DNA from 2 places in the Rhizobium sp. N731 genome. Region 1 is predicted to be linked to the other one. Evidence: predicted binding sites of a transcription regulator. Region 1 holds the regulator's gene; the other holds the start of a gene.
The links. The regulator HrcA, encoded in region 1, represses chaperone genes, less so after heat shock. The targets are predictions, from matches to a motif close to GTTAGCACTCNCNNNNNGNGAGTGCTAAC.
Positions count from the first base shown of each region.

Region 2: a site for HrcA is predicted at 2,869-2,897, ahead of groES (co-chaperone GroES). Genes of this name have one in related genera too.

Region 1 is NZ_CP013601.1:378,867-383,284, forward strand. Features, by position in the region: gene rdgB (RdgB/HAM1 family non-canonical purine NTP pyrophosphatase) at 1-66, opposite strand, end outside; gene AMK02_RS01870 (VOC family protein) at 67-492, opposite strand; gene rph (ribonuclease PH) at 489-1,208, opposite strand; gene hrcA (heat-inducible transcriptional repressor HrcA) at 1,335-2,423, shown strand; gene grpE (nucleotide exchange factor GrpE) at 2,535-3,170, shown strand; gene AMK02_RS01890 (nucleoside hydrolase) at 3,209-4,153, opposite strand.
Region 2 is NZ_CP013601.1:1,274,872-1,279,289, reverse strand. Features, by position in the region: gene AMK02_RS06380 (glycosyltransferase family 4 protein) at 1-123, opposite strand, end outside; gene AMK02_RS32045 (hypothetical protein) at 209-631, opposite strand; gene groL (chaperonin GroEL) at 726-2,354, opposite strand; gene groES (co-chaperone GroES) at 2,405-2,719, opposite strand; gene AMK02_RS06360 (usg protein) at 3,000-3,272, shown strand; gene AMK02_RS06355 (pentapeptide repeat-containing protein) at 3,351-4,052, opposite strand; gene AMK02_RS06350 (GNAT family N-acetyltransferase) at 4,242-4,418, opposite strand, start outside.

The DNA of each region.
Region 1 (4,418 bases):
GATCTCGCGGATCTTGCCGGCATTGTGGCTGGCGACGACGATGGTTTTGGTTTCGAGCTTGCGCATTCAAATATCCTGTTCGATGCCCCAGATTTTAGCCTCCGCGCATTCCAGGCTGTTGCCGGCAGGGTCGCGGAAATAGATCGAGCGGCCGCCATTTGGCCAGTGCACCTCGGATTCGATCGCAACGCCAGCTGCTTTCAGCTGTTCGGCCATCGCATCTATGTTGCGGCCAGATACCCGGAAACAGGCATGGCCTTGCCCGGTCGTGCCGTGTGGCGGCACCTGCAGCGCGTCGGGTGCCGGCGGCTTTATCGTTTCCTCGGGGTTGAAGATGAGGAGAACGCCTGGCCCACAGCGGAAGAAGACATGACGGTTGCCGGCGCGGGCGATCTTTTCAAGCCCGAGAACGCCCTCGTAGAACGTCTCGGCCTGATCGAGATCGCGCGCATAGAGCGCGGTTTCCAACATGCCTTCCAGCATGGCGTTCATCCCGCAATCGCCTCTTTCTGCAGGGCGACGAGTTCGCCGATGCCGTTCTTGGCAAGCCGCATCAGCGAGCTGAATTCCTCTTCGCTGAACGGCGTGCGTTCGGCAGTTCCCTGGATCTCGACGATGCCGCCGGCGCCGGTCATGACGAAGTTCGCATCGGTCTCGGCCGAGGAATCCTCGAGATAATCGAGGTCGATGACCGGCTGGCTGGCGAAAACGCCGCAGGAGATGGCTGCGACGTGATCCTTCAGGACCCGGTCGACCTTGATCATGTTGCGGCTTTCCATCCATTTCAGGCAGTCGTAAAGCGCGATCCAGCCGCCGGTGATGGAGGCCGTCCGTGTGCCGCCATCGGCCTGGATGACGTCGCAATCGAGCGTGATCTGCTTTTCGCCGAGCGCCTGCAGGTCGACGACGGCGCGCAGCGACCGGCCGATCAGCCGTTGGATTTCCTGGGTGCGGCCGCCCTGCTTGCCGGCGGCGGCCTCGCGCTTCATGCGCTCGCCGGTCGCCCGCGGCAGCATGCCGTATTCGGCCGTCACCCAGCCCTTGCCGGTGTTGCGCAGCCACGGCGGCGTCTTTTCCTCGAGGCTTGCGGTGCAAAGCACGTGCGTATCGCCGAATTTCACCAGGCAGGAGCCTTCCGCATGCTTGGAAAAATTGCGCTCGAACGAGACCTTGCGCATCTGGTCGGTTTTTCTGCCTGAAGGCCGCATTCTCATCTCCTGGAGTTGTTGACCGCTTCTACGATTGGCGGCGCCCATTTGCAAATTCCCTTTTGCCACGGGTGCGAGTTTGACTATATTTTCGGGAGCATCATCAGCGCGGGTTTGAAAAGGTTCATGGGCATCAGGTCGACGTCGGTTTCGGATGCCGTTGCTGCACTGGACGAGCGCTCCAGGGAAATTTTTCGCCGCATCGTCGAAGGTTATCTCGAAAGCGGCGAGCCGCTCGGCTCGCGCAATCTGTCGCGCCTGCTGCCGATGTCGCTGTCGCCGGCCTCGGTGCGCAACGTCATGAGCGATCTCGAAGAGCTCGGTCTCATCTATTCCCCGCATGTCAGCGCCGGCCGGCTGCCGACCCAGATCGGGCTGCGCTTCTTCGTCGATGCATTCATGCAGATCGGCGACCTCTCCGCCGAGGAGCGCGCCAATATCGATCGCCAGGTGCGGGCCGAAAGCGGCGGCAATCCGGTGGAATCGATGATGAACGAAGCGAGCCGCATGCTTTCGGGCATCTCGCGCGGGGCCGGCCTCGTCATCACCTCGAAAAGCGATCCGGTGCTGAAACATGTCGAGTTCATCCGGCTTGAACCGACAAAGGCGCTCGCTGTGCTCGTCGGCGATCATGACCAGGTGGAAAACCGCATCATCGAACTGCCGGCGGGCGTCACCTCCTCGCAGCTGACGGAGGCGGCGAATTTCCTCAACGCGCACATGTCCGGCCAGACGCTGCCGGAGCTGCGCAAACAGTTAAGCCGGCTGAAGGATGATGTCCGTCACGAACTCGATGCGCTCTCGCGCGATCTTGTCGAGCGCGGCATCGCCGTCTGGGCCGGCAGCCCGGACGAGGGAAAGCCTGCTCAGCTGATCATCCGCGGCCGCGCCAACCTGCTCGAAGGCCTCGCCGGCGCCGAAGATCTCGACCGGCTGCGCATGCTGTTCGACGATCTCGAAAAGAAGGACAGCCTGATCGAGCTTCTCAACCTCGCCGAAAGCGGTTCGGGCGTGCGCATCTTCATCGGCTCGGAAAACAAGCTCTTCTCGCTGTCCGGCTCGTCGCTCATCGTCGCGCCCTATCGCGACGACGACGACCGGATCGTCGGCGCCGTTGGCGTCATCGGCCCGACGCGGCTCAATTATTCCCGTATCGTGCCGATGGTGGATTATACCGCCCAGCTCGTCTCCCGCCTGTCGCGCAATCCGCTTTGATGTCATCACTGACGAAGCCGCGGAATTTTCGCTTCTTCGTCACGCAGACTTGATTTTTTCCGGTCAAACCTCGATATCGGGCGCATCTGAAAATACCAACCGGAGACCGTCATGACCGATGAAACGACGAAAAACGGACCTGACGCAACTGCGGCCAACGCCGCAGCCGACGCTGCCGTCAACGTCGAGACTGCCACTGTCGGGCAGGAGGAGGCAAACCAGCCGGATCCGCTCGACCTCCTGAAGGCCGAGAATGCCGAGCTGCGTGACCGCTATCTGCGCCTTGCCGCCGAGATGGATAATCTGCGCCGCCGCACCGAGCGCGAGGTCAAGGATGCGAAATCCTATTCCGTCGCCGGTTTCGCCCGGGACATGCTCGCCGTCTCGGACAATTTGCGCCGGGCGCTGGACGCCATCTCTCCGGAGACCAAGGCCACGGCCGATGCCGGCCTCACCACGCTGATCGAAGGTGTGGAGATGACCGAGCGCTCGATGCTCTCGGCGCTGGAGCGCCACGGCGTTCGCAAGCTGGAGCCGGTTGGCCAGAAATTCGATCCGAATTTCCATCAGGCGATGTTCGAGGTGCCGAACTCCGAAGTGCCGAACAATACCGTCGTCCAGGTCGTGCAGGCCGGCTTCACCATCGGCGAACGCGTCCTGCGCCCGGCCATGGTCGGCGTTGCCAAGGGCGGCCCGAAGCCGGTCGAGGCCGAAATCAATTCCGTCTTCGACGAGAAGGACGCCTGAGGTCGTTTTCCTTCTCCGCCTCGGAGAAGGAAGAAAATTCAGATGCGGGCGAAGCGTTCGATCAGCAGATCGAAGAAGCCGTCCGCATCGACGGTGCGCATGACCTTGGCATTGCGCTTGCGCTCGGTCACATGCCACCAGTCGACGACAGTCATCCCGACGGTGAGTTCGGACTGGACCTCGATTTCGACATTGCAGTCGCGGCCCTGAAAAAGCTCTGGTTTCAGCAGATAGGCGACAACCGTCGGGTCGTGCAGCGGCCCGCCGTCGGAACCGTATTTTTCGATGTCGAAGCGCTCGAAGAATTCCAACATTTCGACCATGGCCTTTGCCGGCGCCGTGCCGATCTCGGCCATGCGCTTGACCCGGTCCTTGCGGGTCAGCAGCTGGTGCGTCACGTCGAGCGGCATCATCACGATCGGAACGCCCGAGCGGAAAACGATGTCGGCCGCCTCGGGATCGACATAGATGTTGAATTCGGCGGCCGGCGTAATATTGCCGCCCTCGAAAAAGCCACCGCCCATCATCACCAGTTCGCGGATGCGGGGGATGATGTCGGGCGCCTTCTCAAAGGCCATGCCGATATTGGTGAGCGGCCCGAGCGTGCAGAGCGTCACCGCGCCTTCCGGCTCGCGACGCAGCGTCTCGATGATGAAATCGACGGAATGGCCGGGCTGCAGCGCCATAGTCGGTTCATCGAGAACTGGGCCGTCGAGGCCGGTCTTGCCGTGGACATGTTCTGCCGTCACCAGCTTGCGGGCGATCGGCTTGTCGGCGCCGGCGAAAACCTTCACATCCGTGCGGCCGCAGAGCTCGCAGACGATGCGCGCGTTGCGGCTGGTGAATGACAGCGGCACGTTGCCGGCGACCGTCGTGATCCCCAGCACCTCGAGCTCATCGGGGCTGCCGAAAGCCAGCATGATGGCGGCCGCGTCATCCTGGCCGGGATCGGTGTCGATGATGATCTTTCTCGCGCTTGCCATTTCAATCGTCCCGTTCTCGGCATGCCGCTTGTCCCGGCAGACACCATCTCTTCATTTCCCGTCACAAATCGGCACATTCCGCGCGGGCATGTTTTGATGCGAGGCAGCAGGTCCTTTGTCAAGCAAGGAGGCAGGCGCCGCCGTTCGAAATTGACAGATGTTTAAATCCGGGAGGGTCGCGCGCGCCTTGCAGCGCCGTGATCATGCCCCCATATTAGCGGCATCCGGATGCTGCACTTTTAGGTCCGGGATGGTCGCTTGCATC
Region 2 (4,418 bases), 900 kb from region 1:
GAGCGTGACCTCATGCCCCTGGGCCACGAGTTCTTCAGCAAGGTAGGAAACGATCCGCTCGGTTCCCCCGTAGAGCTTCGGCGGAACGCTTTCGGCGAGCGGTGCAATCTGAGCGATCTTCATCGGCAAACCTCCTCAGTTGAGCAAAGAGCCGTCGGCAAAAATCATGCCCGCGTCCTCGAGAGGCACACGGCAGGCCAGACGAGGGTCAGGTTTCGAACAGCGGTCGACGCCGTCCTCCTTTCCAGTAGCTGCACAAGCCAAGGCCGGGAAGCCGGCGTGCGGGCGGTTTTCGACGGCGGATCCTATGGCAACTCAGGGAAGCGGACGTATCCTGCCTCGCGGATGGTTGATCGCCATTATCCAAAGCCTTCAGCGCTTCAAGGATCTCGTCATAGGATACAGCTCTTTCGGCCCCGGGGTGAAGGCGGAGGGCTGGTACGGATTCGACTGCGAAGATATCGGATGCCCATGAAGCGAGAATTGCCCGCTTCTCGTCGTTGTCGATCTCGGCGGCGGCAAGCACGTCACGCGGGTGACCGAAATGCTTCGCCGGATGAAGCAGATGCGCCGCGCTTATGGCTGCCACGGCATTCTGCTGTATGGAATTGCTGATGTTTTCCTTTCTCATAGCTTGGCTCCATTGATGTCGACCCGATGGAACTTGTTAATTCGATAGTGCGTAGAACGGCCCGCCCCGATGGCAGAGCGGGCCGAGCGATCGCTTAGAAGTCCATGCCGGCGCCGGCCGGCATGGCCGGAGCAGCTTCCTTCTTCGGCTTCTCGGCGATCATCGCCTCTGTCGTCACCAGCAGGCCGGCAACCGAAGCTGCGTCCTGCAGTGCGGTGCGAACGACCTTTGCCGGATCGATGACGCCCTGCGCGTAGAGATCGCCATATTCGCCGGTCTGAGCGTTCCAGCCATAGGAGAATTCGCTCTTCTCGCGCAGCTTGCCGACGATGATGGAGCCTTCCGCACCGGCGTTTTCGGCGATCTGGCGAACCGGTGCCTCGATCGCCCGGCGAACGATGTCAACGCCGACCCGCTGGTCGTCATTGGCAGTCTTGATCGCGTCGAGGGCCTTGACCGCGCGCAGCAGCGCCACACCGCCACCTGGCAGGATGCCTTCCTCGACCGCTGCTCTTGTTGCATGCAGCGCGTCGTCAACGCGATCCTTCTTTTCCTTCACCTCGACTTCGGTCGAGCCGCCGACGCGGATGACGGCAACGCCGCCGGCGAGCTTGGCAAGACGTTCCTGCAGCTTCTCGCGATCGTAGTCGGAGGTGGTCTCTTCGATCTGGGCGCGGATCTGAGCGGTGCGACCGTCAAGTTCCGCCTTCGAACCGGCACCGTCGATGATGGTGGTGTTTTCCTTCTCGATCGCCACCTTCTTGGCGCGGCCGAGCATATTGAGCGTCACATTCTCGAGCTTGATGCCGAGGTCTTCGGAGATCACGGTGCCGCCCGTCAGGATGGCGATGTCTTCGAGCATGGCCTTGCGGCGGTCGCCGAAGCCAGGGGCCTTGACGGCAGCGATCTTCAAGCCGCCACGCAGCTTGTTGACGACGAGCGTTGCAAGGGCTTCGCCTTCGACATCTTCAGCGATGATGAGGAGCGGCTTGCCGGATTGAACGACGGCTTCGAGAACCGGCAGCATCGACTGCAGGTTCGACAGCTTCTTCTCATGGATGAGGATATAGGGATCCTCGAGCTCGACCCGCATCTTGTCCTGATTGGTGACGAAATAGGGGCTGAGATAACCGCGGTCGAACTGCATGCCTTCGACGACTTCGAGTTCGGTTTCGGCGGTCTTGGCTTCTTCAACGGTGATGACGCCTTCGTTGCCGACCTTCTCCATGGCTTCCGCGAGGTAACGACCGATCTCGGAATCACCATTGGCGGAGATCGTACCGACCTGGGCAATTTCGGAATTGTTGGAAATCTTACGGGCGTTGGTCTTCAGCTCCTTGACGACAGCGTCGACGGCAAGATCGATACCGCGCTTCAGATCCATCGGGTTCATGCCGGAGGCTACCGCCTTTGCGCCCTCCTTGACGATCGCTTGGGCAAGAACGGTCGCCGTCGTTGTACCGTCGCCGGCAAGATCATTCGTCTTGGATGCAACTTCACGCAGCATCTGGGCGCCCATGTTTTCAAACTTGTCTTCAAGTTCGATTTCCTTGGCGACGGAAACGCCGTCCTTGGTGATGCGCGGCGCGCCGAAGGACTTGTCGATCACCACGTTGCGACCCTTTGGGCCGAGCGTGACTTTCACTGCATTGGCCAGCACATCGACCCCACGCAGCATGCGTTCACGGGCATCGCTATGAAATTTGACTTCTTTCGCAGCCATTCTGTTACTCCTTCGATAGGCAGCTTTTTGACTAATGCGCGGAAATCGCCTCAGGCGGCGATCTTTTCGGCGACCCGGGCCTCGATGATGCCCATGACATCGCTTTCCTTCATGATCAGCAGGTCTTCGCCATTGATCTTGATCTCGGTGCCGGACCACTTGCCGAACAGGATGCGGTCGCCGACCTTGACGTCGAGCGGCTGGATCTGGCCGGCATCGTTGCGTGCACCGGGGCCGACGGCAATGACCTCGCCTTCCTGCGGCTTTTCCTTGGCGGAGTCGGGAATGATGATGCCGCCCTTGGTCTTTTCTTCGGAATCGACGCGGCGGACGAGAATGCGATCATGAAGCGGTCGGAACGACATGTTTTCCTCCAATGGACAAACAATAATGATGTTGTTCCCCTGGCCGGACCGGATGACCAGTCCGGGCGGGTGCAAAACCTCGATCGAGCGTTCTGCGCGCAATGATCTGGTTTTGCGCTTTTTCCATTTCAAGAGGGCATCATAAAAAAATTAGCACTCACTCGAAGTGGCTGCTAACATCCTGTAAAGGAACAATAAACAGGGTGGACGCGTTCAGAAATCCGTTGATGGCCGCAAAATTTTGCGCCACCTTTCGAGCGTCATGAAACGGAGATGAAGCATGCAATTTTCATCAGATCTGGAGCGTCAGCTGAACGGATATGGACTCACCACCGCCCATATCCTCTATCGCATTCCTGATTTTGAATCCGTGCTGCAGACCTATGTCTGGCAGGATTACGACCTCGCTCCGGACTTTCCGGAAATGCACAAGTTCCTGGATTTCTGGCAGTCCACGCTCGACGGGCCGCTGCATTCTGTCCGCTACACCCACCAGCGGCTGATCGGACCGAACGAATGGCGTCGCGTCATGGGCGAGTTCAAATTGCACTAGGTCGAACCCGACATTCCCAAGCCAGCCGGGCGCAGTTGCCATAGCGTTTTTTCAACACGTACGGTGTCGCCCGGGTAATCACTCGTGCTCGGCAGGGCATGGCCAAGTTGCCGGCGTCGAAAGGCCGGACGGCAATTTGGTCGAGGCATCGCCGCAGGCGAGCTCGATCTGCGCCTGTTCGAGCCCGGCGGCAGCCGAGAGGTCCAGGCCTTCGATGCGGGTCAGGAACATGAAGGCGCGCTCGAACGTTGCCGGGCCCTCGAAGACGGCGCTGGAGAGATCGGCGCGGGAGAGATTGGCGAAAGAGAATTTCACTCCCGTCAGCACCGCCTTGTCGAAATCGGCGCGGCCGAGTTCGGCCTTTTCGAAGCTCGCGCCGGAGAGCCGGGCGCCGGCAAAATTGGCCCGCTGCAGCTCGGCGCCGGCAAAGGAAGCGCCTTCGGCGGCAATGTTGGCGAAGCTGGCGCGATAGGCCTCCACTTTGGCGAAGTTGGCCCCTTCGGCATGTGACCCCTCAAGCGAGGCACGCACCAAGCTCGCCTTTTCCAGATTGGCGGATTTGAAATTCGAACCGCTGAGATCGGTCAGCGAGAAATCGGTGCTGAAGAGGTTGGCGCCTTGGAGATCACTGCCCTGCAGCATCAGGTTTTTCTTCGTGCATTCCTGCCAGTCGAGCTTCGGCGAGGCCGTGCTGCTGCAATCGGCAGCGTGTGTGGAGATCGGAGCGGAGGCGAGAAGAATGAGGGCAAGGAGGCCGAGCGGCGATCGATGCATTGCCATTGAACTGTTGATCTCCATGACGCTTATCACGCCGCCTCTCGCGAAGCAGGCGGCCTCTCTTTTCTACACAGCTCAGAATACAATAAAAAGATAGTGACCGCTCCGGCAATGATTTGCCGGTTCACTCCGTCCGGCGAGCGCTCATCCTCCTTGCCCCGGCAGGCCGTCGGCCTTGCCCGAGCAGGCAGGTCAATCGGCCTCGCCGGGCAGACGGAGTTCCATGCAGGTCAGATCCAGCCAGCGGCCGAACTTGGTGCCGACCTCGGAAAATCTGCCGGCGATGCGGAAGCCGAGCTTTTCGTGCAGCCGGATCGAAGCAGCGTTGTCGGCCTCGATGCCGGCGATCATCACATGGATATTGGCGGC